DNA from 3 places in the Micromonospora sp. NPDC047467 genome. Region 2 is predicted to be linked to each of the others. Evidence: riboswitches for the same ligand, from Rfam matches in the RefSeq annotation. Region 2 holds a riboswitch; each other region holds the start of a gene.
The links. Region 2 has a riboswitch for cobalamin ahead of ABZ780_RS22175 (acyl-CoA thioesterase). Riboswitches for the same ligand answer to the same signal wherever they lie in the genome.
Positions count from the first base shown of each region.

Region 1 (6,526 bases), 280 kb from region 2:
GCTCGGCCACCCGCCGACCGGGCGGCGGGTGGCCGAGCCCCACGCGCAGACCGCCGGCTAGAAGTCGTCGTCGAAGGCGACCGCGCCCGTCACCCCGACCTGGTACGCCGACACCCGCCGCTCGAAGAAGTTGGACAGCTCCTGCACGTCCTGCAACTCCATGAAGGCGAACGGGTTGGACGACCCGTAGTGCGGCGCGATGCCGAGCTGGGCGAGGCGGCGGTCGGCGACGTGCTGGAGATACTCCCGCATGTCGGCCAGGGTCAGGCCGGGCACGCCGTGGCCCACCAGGTCCTCGGCGAACTGCACCTCACACTCGACGGCCTCGGTGAGCATCTGACGGACCTGGTCGGCGAGGTCGTCGTCGAACAGGTCCGGCTCCTCGGCGCGGACGGTGTCCACGACGTCGAACGCGAACGCCATGTGCATGGACTCGTCGCGGAACACCCAGTTGGTGCCGGAGGCCAGGCCGTGCAGCAGACCCCGGGAGCGCAGGAAGTAGACGTAGGCGAACGCGCCGTAGAAGAACAGCCCCTCGATGCAGGCGGCGAAGCAGATCAGGTTGAGCAGGAACGTGCGCCGGTCCTGGCGGGTTCGCAGCTCCCGTAGGTCGCTGAGGGAGTCGATCCAGCGGAAACAGAACTCGGCCTTGCGTCGGATCGAGGGGATGTTCTCGATGGCGGCGAAGGCCTCGAACCGCTCGGTCTCGTCGGGGACGTACGTGTCGAGCAGGTTGAGATAGAACTGGACGTGCACGGCCTCCTCGAACAGTTGCCGGGACAGGTAGAGCCGGCCCTCCGGGCTGTTGACGTGCTGGTACAGGTTGAGCACCAGGTTGTTGGCGACGATCGTGTCGCCGGTGGCGAAGAACGCGACCAGGCGGCTGACCAGGTGCCGCTCGGCCGGCGAGAGCCTGTCGAGGTCGGCGAGGTCGGCGTGCAGGTCGACCTCCTCCACCGTCCAGGTGTTGCGGATGGCGTCGCGGAACCTGTCGAAGAAGTGCGGGTAGCGCATCGGGCGGAGGGTGAGGTCCATCCCGGGGTCGAGCAGCATGTGCGTGGTCCTCGTGTCGGTGACGGTGTCGGTAGTGGTGTCGGCGGCGGTCACTGGCAGGCCTCGCACGACTCGGGGTTCTCCAACGAGCAGGCCAGCGCGTCCGCGTCGGTCGTCGACGGCGCGAGGACCGCGACGGTGGCCTGCTGGATCCGCGTGGCGGGGCGGGAACGCAGGTAGTAGGTGGTCTTCAGCCCGGCCTTCCAGGCGTACAGGTACATCGAGGAGAGCTTGCCGATGGTCGGCGAGGCCAGGAACAGGTTCAGCGACTGGGACTGGTCGATGAACGGGGCACGAGCGGCGGCCAGGTCGATCAGCGCCCGCTGCGGCAGCTCCCACGCGGTGCGGAACAGCTCCCGGACGTCGGCCGGCAGCTCGGTGATGCCCTGCACCGACCCCTCGGCTCGCTTGATCGCCGACCGGGTCCGGTCGGTCCACAGGCCACGGGCCTTGAGCTCGCGTACCAGAGCGGTGTTGACCTGGAGGAACTCACCCGACAGGGTCTCGCGCTTGAACAGGTTGGACACCTGCGGCTCGACGCACTCGTAGCACCCGGCGATCGAGGCGATGGTCGCCGTCGGGGCGACCGCCACGAGCAGCGAGTTGCGCAGCCCGTTCGCCCGCACCCGCTCGCGCAGCGCGGCCCAGCGCGCGGTCTGCGTACCCTCGATGCCCCACAGGTCGGGTTGCAGGTTGCCCCGCGCGGCCCGGGTCTGCCCGAACGCCGGGTGCGCGCCGAAGCGGTGCGCCAGGTCGGCGGAGGTCTCCAGCGCGGTCAGGTACAGCTCCTCGCTGATCCGGGTGGACAGCTCCCGCGCGGCCGGCGAGTCGAACGGCAGCCGCAGCGCGAAGAACACGTCCTGGAGGCCCATCAGCCCGAGCCCGACCGGCCGCCAGCGGGGGTTGCTCGCCGCCGCCTGCGGGGTCGGGTAGTAGTTGATGTCGATGACCCGGTCGAGGAACGTCACGGCGGTGCGGACCGTGGCGCGCAGCCGATGCCAGTCGATGCCGTCGGCGGTGAGGTGCGCGGCGACGTTCACCGAGCCCAGGTTGCACACCGCAGTCTCGGCGTCGCTGGACACCTCGATGATCTCGGTGCAGAGGTTGGACAGGTGCACGACGTTGCCCGGCTCGGCCGTCTGGTTGCACAGCCGGTTGGCGGCGTCCTTGAACGTCATCCACCCGTTGCCGGTCTGGGCGAGGGTCCGCATCATCTTCCCGTACAGCTCCCGCGCGGGGACCTGCCGCACGTAGCGGCCCTGCGCCTCGGCCTCCCGGTACGCGGCGTCGAACCGCTCCCCCCACAGGTCGGGCAGCTCCGGCACCTCGTGCGGGTCGAACAGCGACCACATCTCGTCGGCCTCGACCCGGCGCATGAACTCGTCCGGGATCCAGTTGGCGAGGTTCAGGTTGTGGGTACGCCGGGCGTCCTCGCCGGTGTTGTCCCGCAGTTGCAGGAACTCCTCGACGTCCGGGTGCCACGGCTCCAGGTAGACGCAGGCCGCGCCCTTGCGCCGGCCGCCCTGGTTGACCGCGGCGACGCTCGCGTCCAGCGTGCGCAGCCACGGCACGATCCCGTTGGACTGCCCGTTGGTGCCACGGATCAGCGCGCCCCGGGACCGGACCCGGGAGTACGCGATGCCGATGCCACCGGCGAACTTGGACAGGTTGGCGACCTGCGCGTACCGCTGGTAGATCGAGTCCAGCTCGTCGCGCGGCGAGTCGACCAGGTAGCAGGAGGACATCTGCGTGTGCCGGGTGCCGGAGTTGAACAACGTCGGGGAGCTGGGCAGATAGGCCAGGCTGGACATCAGCCGGTAGAAGCCGACCGCCTCGTCCGGCGTACGGGACAGGCCGCAGGCCACCCGCAGCAGCCAGTACTGCGGGGTCTCCAGCACCAGCCGGCTGGTGGGGTGACGCAACAGGTACCGGTCGTACACCGTGCGCAGGCCGAAGTACTCGAACCTCCGGTCGCCGTCCGGGTCGATCGCGTCGTCGAGCATCTCGGCGTGCGTCGCGACGAACGCGGCGGTGCCGTCGCCGATCAGGCCCTCGGCGTGGCCGATCCGGATCGACGCGCTGAACGAGGTGACGCCCTGCCGACGCACCTCCTTGTCGACGTAGCCGGACAGCAGCCGGGCGGCCAGGCGCGAGTACTGCGGTTCCTCGCCGATCATCTCGGCCGCGGTCTGGATGGACAGCCGGTCCAGCTCGGCCGTGGTCGCGCCGTCGTACAGGCCGCTGATCGTGCGGGTCGCCACGCGCATCGGGTCGACGTCGGCCAGGTCGTCGGCCCACCGCTCGACCGCCCGGACGATCCTGTTCACGTCCACGGGCTCGGTGGCGCCGTCGCGCTTGCGGACCTGCATCGGCGTCCGTCGCAGCGCCGTCTCGCCGCTGACCGGGGCTACCTCGGTGACTGTCACCACTCACTCCTCGCGAGTTCGAGACCAGATGGCCCTCGGACGCGAGGAGACAGACACCGGCGGACGCCACGCTGGGCGTGGGTCAGGTGGCGTCAGCCGTCCCACGCGGCCTCGGACCGCCGCGCACCCGGGTGCGGGTACGCGGCGCGCTGGCAGGTCTTCGGACTCGTGGGCACGACCGGGCTCGCCGGTCTCCTACTGGCCGTCGCTTCCCGGGCCGATTGGTGGCCCAGTGCCGATGACGGCTGTCGTTCCCACTCACCGCTGCGGGACAGTCCCGGATTCCCACCGGGTTCCCTCTTGCCTCGACCACTCCGAACGAGCGGCCGAACCAGCTGCGCTCGACACCATATATAGGGGCAGCAGCGTTTGTCACACCCCACATGTCGACGTCGGCGTGTCGGCGGCACCGACGCCCACCACCATCGATCGACGGGTCAGCCCGCGAGTGCGACTGTCTCCGCGGCCCGCGTGCGTCGCTCGACCGAGAAGCTGATCCCCGCCAGGCCCAGGCCGGCAATCGCAAGGACCACGCCCACCCAGGCCGGCGCGAGGTAGCCGAAGCCCGCGGCGATGACGACGCTGCCCAGCCCGGCACCGAGGCTGTTGGCGATGTTCATGGCGGACTGGCTCATCGCCGCGCCCATCAACTGCGCGCCCGGCGCGACAGTGATCAGGCGCGCCTGCAGGACCGGCCCCAGGTAGAGGCTTGTCGCGCCCACCAGGAACGCACCGACGAACAGGCCGACGCCGTTCGATGCGACGAGGCCGAAGACGGCGATGCTGACGATCATGGCGACGAAACCGACGTACATGCTCCGGCGCAGGTCCCGGTCCGCGAGCCAACCGCCCAGGGCGTTGCCGACTGTCATGCCCAGGCCCACCGCAACGAGCACCCACGGCACGGTCGTGGCCGAAAGGCCGGCGACGTCGGTAGTGACCGGCGCGAGGTAGGTGTTGACAGCGAAGAGACCGGCGAGGCCCACCGAGCCGGTGGCCGCCACGAGCCACACCTGCGAGGTCCGCAGGGCCCGCAACTCGGCGGCCGGCGAGGCGTCGACGGCCGCCACGACCTCCGGAACGACAGCCAGCACCGCCAGCAGCGTGAGCACGAACACACCGGCGATGACCAGGTACGCGGCTCGCCAGCCGACCGCCTGCCCGAGCCGCGTGACCGCCGGCACGCCCACCAGGTTGCTCACGGTCAGACCACCGAGCACGGCGGCGAAACCCCGGGCCTCGTTGCCGGGGCCGAGCAGGGCCGCCGCGAGCAGACCCGCCGCGCCGAAGTACGCGCCGTGCGGCAGTGCCGCGACGAACCGGGCCACCAGCACCAGGTCGAACGTCGGCGCGATCGCCGAGGCGACGGTGCCGACGATGAAGAGGACGAGCAGACCGAGCACCAGTTTCTTGCGCGGCAGTCGGGCGGTCAGCGCGGCGATCAGGGGCGCGCCCACCACCACGCCGAGCGCGTAGGCGCTGATCGTCCACCCGGCGCGGGCCACCGCGTCCGACGACGACTCGGCGTACTGCTGCGGGAGCAGGCCGCGTGCGATGTCGGGCAGCAGGCCCATCGCCGCGAACTCGGTGAGGCCGACCGCCACACCGCCCAGCGCCAACGCGAGAACCGCCCCCAGGCGTCGATTTCTGCTCAGTGCATGCACCGAGCGAATTTAGCAACAGCGTTGCGTAATAGGGTGGTGAGATGACGCGCACCACAGCCGACGTCACCTTCCTGCGCGGCTACAACCAGGCGTTGGTCATGGCCGTGGGACGTACCGTGCGGACGTTCGAGCGGTCGACCGTGGTCGACGCCACCGGCCTGACACCCCAGGCGGTCTCCAAGGTCATCGCCCGCCTGACCGCCGACGGCCTGATCCGTCCCGCCGGCGTCCGCCGCCCCGGCATCGGCAAGCCGGCGATCGTCTACGAACTCGTCCCCGACAGCCGGTACGCGATCGGCGCCCACGTCGCCCGCCGTACGCTGCGGCTGGTCCTGGTCGACCTGGCCGGCACCGTGCACCACTCGACGGTCAGCCCACTGCCCGGCGACTTCACCCCGGCGCAGCTCCTCGACGCGCTGAGTTCCGGCATCGACGCGATACCCGGCAGCACCGACCTGCGGGGCAGGCTGACCGGCGTGGGCATCGGCATGATCGGCCCGCTGGACCACGCGCGGGGCCTGGTCCGGGACGCCCACGGGCTGCGGCACTGGCACGACATCCCGCTGCGCGAACTCGCCGAGGCGCACCTGGGCCTGCCCGTGCATCTCGACAAGGACGTCACCGCGGGGATCACCGCCGAGGCATGGCGGCACGGCGGGACGTTCGGCGACGCGGTCCTCATCATGGTCGAGTCCGGCATCGGCGGGGGCTTCTGGCTGGGCGGCACGGCCCACCGGGGCGCGCACACCAACGCCGGGGAGTTCGGCCACACCGTCGTCGCCCTGGACGGGCCGCCATGTGTCTGCGGGCGGCACGGATGCCTGGAGATCGTGCACCACCACGCCGCCGAGGCCGGCGACATCGAGCGGGCGGCCCGCGTCCTGGCGGTCGGCGTGGTCAACCTGCTCCAGACCCTCGACCTCTCCCGCGTGGTGCTGGCCGGCGCCGACCTCCTGCGGCACGCGGATACCTACCTCGCGGCGGTCGAGGAGGCCGTGCACACCGACGTGCCCCGCGCGGACTGGCTCACCACGGACGTGACCCTGTCCAGCCTCGGCGCGGACGTGATCGCCGCAGGCGCCGCCATGCAGGTCCTCGACCAGCACTACGGCGTTCCGGATCTCGCCCCGCTCTAGAGCTGTTCTGCCCGCGGCGAGCCGCGTGGGGCAGGCCGTGGTCACGGCCCGCCCCACGCGGCTGCGCTACCCCCGGCTCAGTTCGCGCCGGTGACGGTGAACGGCCGGGACACCGTCGTCGCCGACGTGGCGCCGCTGAGCGTGACGCTTGTCGCGCCCGCCTTCGCCGCACCCGGGACGACGACAGTCGCGCCGGAGATCACACCGTCGCCGTTCGCCCGCACGGTGGTGCCCGCGAGGCCGTCGC
Region 1 is NZ_JBEYTO010000008.1:320,790-327,315, reverse strand. Features, by position in the region: gene ABZ780_RS23340 (ribonucleotide-diphosphate reductase subunit beta) at 58-1,053, opposite strand; gene ABZ780_RS23335 (ribonucleoside-diphosphate reductase subunit alpha) at 1,104-3,422, opposite strand; cobalamin riboswitch at 3,613-3,830, opposite strand; gene ABZ780_RS23330 (MFS transporter) at 3,917-5,143, opposite strand; gene ABZ780_RS23325 (ROK family protein) at 5,185-6,279, shown strand; gene ABZ780_RS23320 (GH92 family glycosyl hydrolase) at 6,357-6,526, opposite strand, start outside.
Region 1: another riboswitch for cobalamin. It lies ahead of ABZ780_RS23335 (ribonucleoside-diphosphate reductase subunit alpha); the one in region 2 lies ahead of ABZ780_RS22175 (acyl-CoA thioesterase).

Region 2 (6,526 bases):
GGACCGGCAACGCGGCGCCTACCCGCACCGCGCCGCCGCACAGCAGGCCCGGCTGAACCTGCCGCCGCTGCCAACGACGACCATTGGCTCGTTCCCGCAGACCGACGAACTGCGCCGGGCCCGCGCCGCGTACCGGGCTGGCCGGCTCAACGAGGTTGGTTACACCGAGCGGATGCGGGCTGAAGTCGAGCGGGTCATCCGACTTCAGGAGCGGTTGGGTCTGGACGTGCTGGTGCACGGCGAGCCCGAACGCAACGACATGGTCCAGTACTTCGGCGAGCAGTTGAGCGGGTTCGCCGCCACCGAGCACGGCTGGGTGCAGTCCTACGGCTCCCGCTGCGTACGCCCACCGATCATCTACGGCGACGTGGCCCGCAAGACACCCATGACGGTCGGCTGGTCCACCTACGCCCAGTCGTTGACCGACCGGCCGGTCAAGGGGATGCTCACCGGTCCGGTGACGATCCTGGCCTGGTCGTTCGTTCGGGCCGACCAGCCGCTCGGCGACACCGCCGACCAGGTCGCGCTCGCCTTGCGTGACGAGTGCCGTGACCTCGAAGCAGCCGGTATCCGGGTGATCCAGGTCGATGAGCCGGCCCTGCGTGAGACGCTGCCGTTGCGCAAGGCCGACCAGAAGGCGTACCTGGACTGGGCTGTCGGCGCGTTCCGCCTGGCGACCTCCGGCGTCGCCGACGACACCCAGATCCACACCCACCTGTGCTATTCGGAGTTCGGGGAGGTCATCACCGCCATCGACGCTCTCGACGCCGATGTCACCAGCATCGAGGCATCCCGCTCGAAGATGGAAGTCCTTGATGACCTCGCCGCGATCGGATACCGCCGGGGTGTCGGCCCCGGGGTGTGGGACATTCACTCTCCCCGGGTGCCCTCGCATGCCGAGGTCGTCGAGGCGCTACGACGGGCAGTGGCGGCGGTCCCCGCGGAGCGGCTGTGGGTGAACCCCGACTGCGGTCTCAAGACCCGCGGCTATGCCGAGGTTGAGGCATCTCTCGAACACCTGGTCGTCGCTGCCAACGAGCTTCGCGACAGGTGAGGGCCGTGCCGGGCGGACCATCGACTGGTCCCGCCCGGCACGTCGGCACGGTGGCTTCGGTAGTGATCCGACGCGCCGCTCACGGCCGGCACGTTTCGCCACCACCTGCAGCGAATGTATGGGTCTGCGGCACCGATAGGTGACATCCGAGTTGGCTTGCCCTGGCGGCGGGCATGCCGGACGGCGGTCATCCAATACCGCGAACGTTAGTGGTCGAGGCAGTCGCTACGCCGCTGCGCGCCCGACAGTAACGGCATCACCGCGAGCGACACCGCGGCCAGGGCCAGACCGATCGTGGAGTGCTCCGCGCGGTCGGCGCCGACGAGCGCGCGTACCGACTCGACGGACACGTACGCGGCGAGGGCGAAGAACGACAGCGCGATGATCCGCAGGGCGGTGCGTTCGCGGCGTTCGTGGTTGGGGCCGGAGAACTGCCAGGCGACGGCGCCGGCCGAGGCCACCTCGATGACGGAGTCGAGCCCGAACCCGATTAGCGCGGTCGAGGACGCCATCGTCCCGGCGCTGATGGCGATGACCGCCTCGACGACGTTGTAGGTGATCGTCGCGGCGACCTTCGCCCGGCCGCGTACCGAGCGGTCGGACCGGTCAGGCGGGCAACCGAGCCAGCTCGGCCGCGACCGGTCGATGACAACGAACCAGTCGACGTCAGGCCCACCTGCCTCGGCGGCGGCAAGTCCTTGACGATCAACTAGACTGGCTGGTGGCGCTGGTTCGCCTGGTCGTGACCGGCTGGGCGTCGTAAGAGGGAACCCGGTGGAAGTCCGGGACTGCCCCGCAGCGGTGAGTGGGAACGACCGCCGTCATCAGCACTGGGCCAGCCGGCCTGGGAAGCGACGGCCAGTAGGGGACCGGCACGACCGGTCAGGCCCGCGAGTCCGAAGACCTGCCCGCGCTGCGTACACAACCGTGTGCGCTGCCGTCGGCCTCGCGGGTGGGCTGACCGGGTGACGTGTCGCGCGGTGTGCGCCGGTGCGTGCTCGTCAGCGTGTCCGCGGTTCCGGTGGTGTGGTTTCCCGAGGGACGGACTACCGCTGTGCACGACACCACCACGATCGCCGGCCGCGCGCCGTCGGCCTCGCACCTGACCCTGTCGCAGATCATGGATCAGCATCACACCAACCTGATGGGTACGGTGCACGGCGGCCGGATCCTCAACCTCATCGACTCGGTGGCCGGTGTGGTCGCCGCCCGGCACTCCGACGGCCCGGCGGTGACCGCCGCGATCGACGAGACCGCGTTCCTGCGCGCGGTCCGGGTCGGTGACGTCGTGCACGTCGACGCCCGGATCACCTGGGCCGGACGCAGCTCGATGGAGGTGGCTGTCAAGGTGACCGCCGACCGGTGGGACCGGGCGGTGCCGCCCACCGATGTGGCCACGGCTCATCTGGTCATGGTCGCGATCGACGACGACGGTCAGCCGCGTTCGGTGCCGCCATTGCTGCCGGAGACTGACGGTGATCGGCGGCGGTACCGCGAGGCGGAGATCCGCCGCGAGCACCGGTTGGCCCTGCGGCGGGCGCTGCTCGACGGCACCGAGGAGGGCTGAGACGTGCTCGGGCTATCCATTGCGGCGCTGGCCGGGTACCTCGCCGCGATCGTCGTGCTCATGGTGACGCCGGGTCCGGACATGATGTTCGTGCTGGCCAACGCTACCCGCTACGGCACCCGCGCGGGGGTGGTGGCCGCGCTCGGCGTCGCTGCCGGGGAGGCGGTACACATCGCGGCGGTCGTCTGCGGACTCGCCGCGGTGATCTCCGCTTCGCCGGTGCTGTTCACAGTGATCCGCTGGGTCGGTGCGGCGTACCTGATCATCCTCGGGGTGCGGGCCCTGCGCGGCGCCGGCGCTGCGCCCACCGGGAAGCCGGAGCAGGGTGGCAGCTCCGGGCGGGCCTTCCTGCGTGGACTGGTGACCAATCTCCTCAACCCCAAGATGATCCTGTTCAGCGTGGCGTTCCTGCCTCAGTTCGTCGACCCGGCACAGGGCAACGCGACCGCCCAACTGGTGCTTCTCGGTGCGGTCTTCGTTGCGGTGCAACTCGCCGTCGACATCGCCCTGGGCGTCGGTGCCGGGCGACTCGGCAGTCGCATGACTGACGGTCGCTGGTCGCGGCGCATCAACCGGATCTGCGCGGCGGCGTTCGTCGCGCTCGGGGTACGCCTCGCGTTCGGGTCGTAGCGAGGGCCGGTGGCCGCCGCCGTGGTCCGGCTCGCGGAGTGGACGTGGCGTGGTCATGCCTGGTAGGCAGGCGGGTGTGCGCATCGTCTCACTGCTGCCAGCGGCCACGGATATCGTGGCCATGCTCGGCCTGACCGGGAACCTGGCTGGCCGCACGCACGAATGTGACTGGCCGCCGGGTGCCCTGGTGGATGTTCCGGTGGTGACTGGGACATCATTGCCCGAGGCGTTGACGAGCCGGGAGATATCGGCGGCGATCACTGGCGATACGCACCGAGGGTCCTCGTTGTACCAGCTCGACGTTCCGATGCTGGAGGACTTGAAGCCGGATCTGATCCTGACCCAGGACCTGTGCGATGTGTGTGCGGTCTCCTATGCGAGGGTCAACGACGCGGTTCGGTTGATCGATCTCGATACCAGGGTGGTGTCCCTGGAGGCGAGGACCATCGGCGGGATACTGGACACGGTCGACGCCGTGGCCGCCCTGACCGACACCGCGGGCAGGGCGGCCGAGATCCGGGCGGACGCCGAACGTCGTCTCGCCGCATTGCCCGGCCCGGGGACCGGTGCGCCGACTGTGCTGTTCGTCGAGTGGCTCGACCCGTTGATGCCAGGCGGGCACTGGGTACCGGAGCAGATCACGCTCGCGGGCGGACGGTCTTTGCTGCTCGGCCCGGGGGCGCACAGCACCCCACATCGGTGGTCGGTGGTCGCCGACCTGGCCCCCGACGTGGTGGTGTTCGGGCCGTGTGGGTTCACGCCTGAACGGACCGTCGACGAGCTGCCTGTGGCGGCCGGGCAGCCCGGCTGGGCCGATCTGCCTGCCGTTCGTCGGGGGCAGGTGTGGGTCGTTGACGGGCCCGCCTACTTCAACCGCCCCGGCCCGAGGGTCGTCGATGGCGCGGAGATCCTCGCCGCGATACTCGCCGGCCGCCCGGACTCCCGCGCTCAGCGGATCTCCGTCGGGGCAGTTTGACGCTGCCGTGCCCGAGCGGCCGGTGCGGCATCGGCGGCGGCACGCCGCCGTCCCGCCCTGGGCTCAGGTGAGCGTGCTGCGGATTTCGGCGGCGCCAGCGACGAGTCGGGTCAGGGCTTGTTCGACCTCCGGGTAGCCGCGGTCCTCAGGCCGCAGCCCGGGTTGCCCCGGCGCCTGGCGCAGTTCCGTGGTCTGGGGAAACGATCCGGTGGTGGTGGGCGGTGGAAGGTTCAGTCGGGCCTGCTGGATGGCGGCCCGCTGCGCGTAAGGCCCGCGTCGTAGGTGTTCCGGGCGAAGCGCGTCGAGTCGGGCCCGGACACCGTCCTTACGCCACGCCGCCGGGATCGCCGGCAGAGCAGTGGGCAGGCCACCGACACCGTCGCGCAGTGCGCGTCCGAGAGCGACGACCTCGTGGACCTTCTGCTGGGCGAACGCGAGCCGGACACGCAGGTCCTGGTCCAGGTCAGGTTCGGCGGCGAGGTCCACCGGCACGTGCAGCAGCGAACAGGATGTCGACACCGCGACATGGTCGGCCAGGGCGGTCAGTACGGCACCGGTCGCGGTGGCGGTGCGTAGGCCGGTACGCCAGATGTTGCGCCCGTTCCGCCCAAGGCTGGACCGGTCGGGAGTCCGGTTGGGCCCGGACTCCCGACCGAGGCCCGCTACGGCGGGGAGATGGACCTACCTCGGGCCGCTGGTACAGCCCGTACGACGGGGCGACCTGGACGGCGGCCACCGATGTCGACATCGACCACGTCGTGCCGCTTGCCGAGGCGTGGCGCTCCGGCGCGAACTCGTGGACGACCAGCCGCCGGCAGAGCTTCGCCAACGACCTCACCCGCCCACAGTTGATCGCGGTGACGGACAACGTCAACCAGTCCAAGGGCGACCAGGACCCCTCCACCTGGCAGCCGCCTCTGTCGTCGTACCGGTGCACCTACAGCAAGATGTGGATCACCGTGAAGTACAACTGGGGCCTGACCCTGCAGTCGTCGGAGAAGTCCCTCATATTCGAGCCAGTCGAAGAACTGCTGCAACGCTTTGTACTTCTTCAGCCCTCTAACCCCTGAACGCGTCTTTTATCACCTAAACCAGAAATATAACGACTCGCCAGAGCAGGTCCGAAGCGGCCCGTGTCCGGCGCCTGCTCACAGAGGTAGGCCGCCACCTCACATGGCGATACCCCAACCACACAAACACCTCATGTGACGCAGTCCACTTCGGTGAACCTGCTCTGGTGTACCCCGTTGAAACGGGACCACCACGGTAAGGAGCAGCGGATGCGAAAACACGATCTTTTCTTCATCTGGGCTGGGGACGCGCCGCCCGAGTGGGGCAAGGAGGGCTACAAGAACCTGCAGAAGAACTTCGGCAGCCACTACGATCTGCACTTCATGTATGAGCCGCGGACCATCTGGTACCGCGACGGCAAGAACCAGGTGCGACCCGGCATCTCCAAGGACTGGTCCGAGGCACTCGCCGAGGCGGAGAAGCGCGGCATCGACACCATGCGGGTGAGCAAGCACGTCGCTGAGCTCGCCGGCTCGGAGATGGCGGCAGTGGGTTCCAGCTACGACGCCAGCTGGTTTGCGGGATATGTGCGGATGCATATGGAGAACAGAAACTACAGCGCGGTGAAGGACATCGCCGCGACCGGCATCCTGAGCAGCGGCCACAAGGATTTCGCCGAAAAGATGGTCTATTTCGACCTCGGCGCGGACGTGATCCCCGGCGCACCGCAGCGCCGCAGCGACAACGCCTTCCTCAACAGCGCGATCAACCGCGTCATCGGCCGCCGAGGCATCCAGGCAGACCTGCACATCAAAGATCACACCGGCATCCTGTTGCCCAACTTCGTCCGCCGGCGGATCAGCCACGTGCCAGGCGAGTCGAGCCCGCACCGATTCGACCACATGCAGGATGGCCGCGTCCAAGCGCCTCATCTGGACGCCTTCGTCATGGGGTCCAAGGGCCCACGAGGACGTGCGTTCTTCGCCGAGGTCACCGCCAACCAGCTGGGCTATGCCCACGACGTGGTGCAGAAGGACCTGGACGCCGGCAACATCCGCCTGCGCGCCAATCAGCCCTTCGCTCTCGAGGCGATCGACCCGAACAACAGCAACTTCCCCACCGCGCACTGGCTCGATCACCGTGAGCACAACGACAGGCGCCAGCAGCTCATCGGCGGCACCATCATGCATGCGATCGCCGAGGCGTACATCAAGAATTACGCTCCGCCGGAGCAGTCCGGGTATACGCCGGGCAACCCCTTGAGTTACAACGTGGGGCCGAAGACCCT
Region 2 is NZ_JBEYTO010000008.1:43,506-50,031, forward strand. Features, by position in the region: gene metE (5-methyltetrahydropteroyltriglutamate--homocysteine S-methyltransferase) at 1-1,054, shown strand, start outside; partial or broken gene ABZ780_RS22170 (cobalt transporter) at 1,279-1,701, opposite strand; cobalamin riboswitch at 1,766-1,981, shown strand; gene ABZ780_RS22175 (acyl-CoA thioesterase) at 2,109-2,621, shown strand; gene ABZ780_RS22180 (LysE family translocator) at 2,625-3,251, shown strand; gene ABZ780_RS22185 (ABC transporter substrate-binding protein) at 3,373-4,227, shown strand; gene ABZ780_RS22190 (hypothetical protein) at 4,291-4,746, opposite strand; partial or broken gene ABZ780_RS22195 (DUF1524 domain-containing protein) at 4,911-5,297, shown strand; gene ABZ780_RS22200 (hypothetical protein) at 5,508-6,526, shown strand, end outside.

Region 3 (6,526 bases), on a different contig from region 2:
CGGTCTGATCATCGGCGTGTTGGCGCTCGTGCTGTTCGAGTTGGCGTTCGCCATGTTCGGTGCCGGCGACTTCGGTCACACCAACGGTTGGCTGGCCGTGATCCTGCCGGCCTGGTTGTTCTGGGACGACTTCCGGGCCTGGGAGTTCGGCGCGGCCCGGGTGGTGGCGGCTCTGGTCGCGGCGGCCGTCGGGGTGGTCTCGGGGCTGCTGATCGCGGGGCTGGCCTCCGGGTTGCCGCCGCTGCTGTCCGGGGCGTTGGCGGCGGCGGCGTTCACCGTGGCGTACGCGGTGGTCTGGTTTCCGGGTGTCCGCTGGCTGGCCCGCCGGACCGGCTGACCCCGACCGCCCGCCGGGCGAGTCGATCTTTCCGCCGCAGGGCGGGCGAGCTAGGGAACGGATGTGGTGCAGGTGAGCGCGGCGGTCAAGTACACGCTGGGCCGGCTCGGGCTGTTCGTCGCCGTGCTGGCGGGCCTCTGGTTCGTCGACATGGACATTTTCCTGAAGCTGATTCTGGCGCTGGCGTTCTCGGCCGCGCTCTCCTTCTTCCTGTTGCGTGGCTTCCGCGACGACATGGCCGAGGAGATGGCCGAAGCGGCGGAGCGCCGCCGTGCGGAGAAGGAGCGCCTGCGCTCCGCCCTAGCCGGCGACGACAACCCCACCCCGCCCCCCACCGACGACCCCCCCACCGACCGACCCTCGCGGTGACCATGAAGTTATTGCTCCGACACGCCTAGCGATGGGGCAATAACTTCATGATCGACCGCGCGGTCACCAGTTGGTGGAGCCGGGGACCCGGGGCCAGGGCTTTGACGTGGGCTTGATGAGGTACGCGATGCCGCCCGAGCCGCCGGAGACTCCGCCGGTCGCGTTGGTGCGCTTGGTCCGCAACCAGATCTGCTCGAACTGGGCACGCTTGTAGACGTTGCGCACCACGTCGTTGCTGGACGAGGCGGGGTCGTTGACGATGACGTCGCCCTCGGCGGTGAAGCCGACCACCACGAACAGGTGCCCGGACGTGCCGTAGTTCGCGCCATCCAACTCGCTGGCCAGGAACGACTGGCTGGTCACCACCGGGATGCCAGCGGCGATGAAACGCTCCAGCTCGTCGAGTGAGTGCAGCCGGGTGACCCGGCCCTCCAGTCCGGGGAAGCTGGCCGCGTACGCGGTGTTGAACGGCCAGTTGCCCGCGCCGTCGTACGCGTAGTCGAAGACCATCCGGGCGGCGTGGTTGACCGTCGGGTCGGGGTAGGTCGGGTCCACCCAGGAGGTGTCGGCCGCCGACGGCCTGCGCCCCCAGTACTCGACGACCATCTCCGCGGAGGTGGGCGAGCACCACGCCTCGCCGCCGCCGTCGTACTCCGGGTAGTGCCCACTGTGCACGTTCTGCGAGTAGCGCGGCACCGGCAACTCGACGCCCCAGGCGATGTGCCCCGCGCTGGGCGGGACGGTGAACCGGTCCGGCACGCTGGAACTCATCGCTCCGAGCATCCGGACCACCGGCGAGGCCGTCTGCCCGGGTGCCCGGTAGAGGGTCAGTCGCAGTTGGTAGGACCGCAGCAGCACCCCGGCGTCGGCGTCGTCGATGCTGAAGGTGTCGGTCCAGATCGTCGACCAGGGATCACCCTGCCGGTTGACGCTGGCCCGTTTGATGTCGGTGTCGCCGGAGGCCCAGCGACCCATGACGTACCAGGGGGTCTGGTCGCCGCTGGTGTAGCTGCCCTGCATCTCCACCTGGATCCAGGTGCCGGCGGGGGTCTCGGCGTTCCACGAGGCGATCAGTTCGGTGGCGTCGAAGCCGATCCGGGTCACCGGCGAGGTCCAGGTGCCGTACTCCCAGGTGCGGGTGGCGCCGGTGTGCGGATCGGCGTACTCGATGGTGCCGGCCGGGCGGGCCAGGGTGACGCCCGCTCGCGCCCCGGGCACGACGCGGGTGCCGGCGCTGCTGCCCCGGTGCCAGTCGGCGGGCCCGGACCAGTCCTGGAAGGTGATCCGCTCGTCGTGGGCGGGAGCGGGTGGTCGACCCGCTGTGGCGGGGGCTGCGGGGGCGAGCAGGGTGAGCGCGCTGACGCCCGCGAGGGCGGCCGCGTGCAGGCGGGATCTGGCCATGGGTGCTCCGCGGTGTCGAGAGGTGCATCGTCGCTGGTCAGTGTTCCGCGCGGAAGGAAGTTTCGCCAGAGGGTGCTGGGAAGAAAATCATTGCCGCAGCGATGGTGAATCTGGGATGCATAAGGCAACGACGGATATTGATTCGACCATGTGGCTGGTGGTGAAGTGTGCATCACCGAGCGGGATGTCCCGCCCTTCGAGGAGGTAGTACATGGCCCTCCGCACGCCCACACCTCTCCGCCGTGCCCTGGCGCTCGCTGTCGTCGCCGGGCTGGGCATCGTCACCGTGGCCGCCGGACCCGTCGCCGCGAAACCGGCACCGGATCGCACCGCCGAGTCGGCCGCCGCCGGCTACCGGGTGCTCGGGCCCCGGACCCTCGCCGACCGCAACGCGGTGGTCCGCACCGGGGCCGCCATCGACTACTCCGAGCACGGGGTCCTGCACATCTCGGCGACCGCGAGCGAGGCCGCCGCGATCGGCCGGCTCGGATTCCGCCTGGAACCGCTGACCCCGCCACCGAACGCCGAACGCGGCGCCGGTGGGGTGGGCACGTTGGCCTTCCCGCCCGCCGACTCCAACTACCACGACTATGCCGAACTGACCGCCGTCGTGAACCAGGCCGTGGCCGACCATCCGGCCATCGCCCGCAAGATCAGCATTGGTACGTCGTACGAGGGCCGCGACCTGATGGCCGTGAAGATCTCCGACAACGTCGGCACCGACGAGAACGAGCCGGAGATCCTGTTCAACGCCCAGCAGCACGCCCGTGAGCACCTGACCGTCGAGATGGCGATCTACCTGCTCAACCTCTTCACCGACAGCTACGGCAGCGACTCCCGGATCACCAACATCGTCAACAGCCGGGAGATCTGGATCGTGCCGACCGTCAACCCGGACGGCAGCGAGTACGACATCGCCACCGGGTCGTACCGGTCCTGGCGCAAGAACCGCCAGCCCAACAGCGGTTCGTCCAACGTCGGCACCGACCTGAACCGCAACTGGTCCTACAACTGGGGTTGCTGCGGCGGCTCGTCCGGCTCGACCTCGTCGGAGACCTACCGCGGCCCGTCGGCGTTCTCCGCCCCGGAGACGCAGGCGCTGCGCAACTTCGTCAACAGTCGCGTGGTCGGCGGGACACAGCAGATCAAGGCGAACATCGACTTCCACACGTACTCGCAGCTGGTGCTCTGGCCGTACGGCTATACCACCGCGAACACCGCGGCCGGGATGAACGCCGACCAGTACAACACCTTCGCCACCATCGGCCAGCAGATGGCGGCCACCAACAACTACACCCCGCAGCAGTCCAGCGACCTCTACATCACCGACGGGGACAGCATCGACTGGATGTGGGCCACCCACAACATCTGGGCGTACACCTTCGAGATGTACCCGGGCTCGGCGAGCGGCGGCGGCTTCTACCCGCCCGACGAGGTGATCCCCGCACAGACCAGCCGCAACCGCGAGGCCGTGCTGATGCTCAGCGAGTACGCCGACTGCCCGTACCGGGCCATCGGCAAGCAGGCGCAGTACTGCGGCGGCGGTGGTGGCGGCACCACGGTCTGGTCCGACACCTTCGAGACCGCCACCGGGTGGACCATCAACCCGTCCGGTACCGACGCCGCCACCAGCGGAGTGTGGGAGCGGGGTGCCGCCCAGGCGACCACCTCCTCCGGCGCCAAGCAGCTCACCCCGTACGCCGGCGCCAACGACCTGGTCACCGGCCGGCTCGCCGGCTCGGCGGCCGGTGACTACGACGTCGACGGTGGCGTGACAAGTGCCCGGTCCCCGGCGGTGACCCTGCCGTCGTCGGGCACGCTGACCCTCTCGCTGGCCTGGTATCTGGCACACGGCTCGAACTCGTCGTCAGCCGACTACCTGCGGGTGAGCGTGGTGCACAACGGCGGCACCACCGCGCTGCTCACCCAGGCCGGCGCGGCGACCAACCGCAACGGGAGCTGGGCGGTGGCGAACCTCAACCTCACTCCGTACGCCGGCCAGTCCGTGCGGATCCTCGTCGAGGCCGCGGATGCCTCCGGCGCGAGCCTCGTGGAGGCGGCTGTGGACAACGTCACCATCACCGCCTCCTGATCGGGTGGGGCCCCGTTCCGCCCCTGCGGGGCCCCACCACCCGCTCCGAGCCTCCAGATCCCGCGGTGCGCTACCGTCTTAGCGACCACTCCGCAGCGAAGCCGGTGCGATACCGGCGCTGTCCCGCAACTGTGATGCCCCGCCTGACGGTGGGGACAAGCCAGGTCGCCTGCGGATCGGTCGCGACACGCGCTCTCGAGGAAGGGCGCCTCGTGGGCGGGCGTACGGAAGCCCTGTCGGCGAAGCAACACTCCTCGACCGACAGGAGGCCCCATGTTCAGACGTACCCCCCGGCTCTTCGCCGCGACCCTCGCGGTCGCCGCGCTCGCCCTCGGCGCCTGCGCCGAGAAGACCACCGACCAGCCGGCGCCCGGCGTCGGTTCGGCGACCGCCAGCTTCCCGGTGACGGTCGGCTCGCTCACCCTCGACAAGCGGCCCGAGAAGATCGTGTCGCTGGCGCCCACCGCCACCGAGATGCTCTTCGCCATCGGTGCCGGCCCGCAGGTGACCGCGGTCGACGACCAGTCCAACTACCCGGCTGACGCGCCCAAGACCGACCTGTCCGGCTTCCAGCCCAACGCCGAGGCCATCGCCAGCAAGAACCCCGACCTGGTGGTGATCTCCGACGACCGGAACAAGATCGTCGACCAGCTCGGCAAGCTCAAGATCCCGGTGTACCTGACCCCGGCGGCGACCACGCTTGACGACTCCTACCGGCAGATCACCGATCTGGGCACGCTTACCGGGCACGCCGACCAGGCCACCGACGTCACCACCCGGATGAAGGACGACATCGCCAAGCTGGTCAAGGACGTGCCGCAGCGCGCCGAGAAGCTCACCTACTTCCATGAGCTGGGCCCGGAGCTCTACAGCGCGACCAGCAAGACCTTCATCGGCTCGATCTACGACCTGGCCGGTCTGACCAACATCGCCGACCCGGCCGACGCGGACGGCAAGAGCGCCGGCTACCCGCAGCTGTCCCAGGAGTTCATCGTCAAGGCCGACCCCGACTTCGTCTTCCTGGCCGACGCCAAGTGCTGCCAGCAGAGCGGCGACTCGGTCAAGGCCCGCAGCGGCTGGGCCGGGGTCACCGCGGTGAAGAACAACCAGGTCGTGGCGCTGGACGACGACATCGCCTCCCGGTGGGGCCCACGGATCGTGGACCTGCTCCGGGTTGTCATCGACGCGGTCGCCAAGGTGCCCGCGTGATCGACGTCCGTCGGTGACCGGACTGCTTCCGGTGGCCACCCCGGCACCAACCACGCGGCAGGCCGGGACGCAGCTCGCGTCCCGGCCCGCCGGCCTGCGCAAGCGCTGGTTGGCCGCCGGGGTGTTCGCGGTGCTCGTCGCGCTCGTCGCCGGGGTGTCGCTCGGCCCGGTCAGTCTGCCGCCGGGCAGCGTCGCCGCCGAGCTGCTCAACCTGATCCCCGGGGTGCACCTGAAGAGCGGGTTGACCGAGCGGGAAATCGCCATCGTCACCGAGTTGCGGCTGCCCCGGGTCGTGCTGGGCCTGCTCGTCGGTGGCCTGCTCGCCCTGGCCGGCGGCTGCTACCAGGGCGTGTTCCGCAACCCGCTCGCCGACCCGTACCTGCTCGGGGTGGCCGCCGGCGCGGGCCTCGCGGTCACCGCGGTGATCGCCCTCGGCGGCGCCGGCCGGCAGGGCGCGATCTCCGGGCTGCCGCTGACCATCCCGTTGGCCGCTTTCGTCGGGTCGCTGCTCGCCGTGACGATGACCTACCTGCTCGGCGCGGCCGGCGGCCGGAGCCGGTCCCCGGCGATGCTGATCCTGGCCGGGGTCGCGGTCTCCGCGTTCCTCTCCGCCGGGCAGACGTACCTGCTGCAACGGCACTCCGACACCATCCAGTCCGTCTACTCCTGGCTGCTGGGCCGGCTGGCCACCGCCGGCTGGCACGACGTGCTGCTGGTGCTGCCGTACGCCGTGGTGACCACCGTGGTGGTGCTGCTGCACCGCCGCGAGCTGGACGTCCTCGCGCTCGGCGACGACGAGGCGCGCAGCCTCGGCCTGCACCCGCAGCGGTCCCGCTACCTGCTGATCGCCGCCGCGTCGTTGGGCACCGCCGCCGCCGTCTCCGCGACCGGCCTGATCGGCTTCGTCGGCATCATCGTGCCGCACACCGTCCGGCTGCTCGCCGGGTCGAGCTACCGGGTGATCCTGCCGCTGTCGATGCTGTTCGGCGCGGCGTTCCTGGCCCTGACCGACGTGGTGGCCCGCACCGCCGCTGCCCCGGCCGAGGTGCCCATCGGGGTGGTCACCGCCCTGCTCGGCGGCCCGTTCTTCGTCCTGGTGCTGCGCACCGCCCGGCGGG
Region 3 is NZ_JBEYTO010000002.1:313,371-319,896, forward strand. Features, by position in the region: gene ABZ780_RS05675 (hypothetical protein) at 1-337, shown strand, start outside; gene ABZ780_RS05680 (DUF4229 domain-containing protein) at 410-706, shown strand; gene ABZ780_RS05685 (C39 family peptidase) at 770-2,107, opposite strand; gene ABZ780_RS05690 (M14 family zinc carboxypeptidase) at 2,319-4,199, shown strand; cobalamin riboswitch at 4,243-4,391, shown strand; gene ABZ780_RS05695 (ABC transporter substrate-binding protein) at 4,473-5,408, shown strand; gene ABZ780_RS05700 (iron ABC transporter permease) at 5,431-6,526, shown strand, end outside.
Region 3: another riboswitch for cobalamin. It lies ahead of ABZ780_RS05695 (ABC transporter substrate-binding protein); the one in region 2 lies ahead of ABZ780_RS22175 (acyl-CoA thioesterase).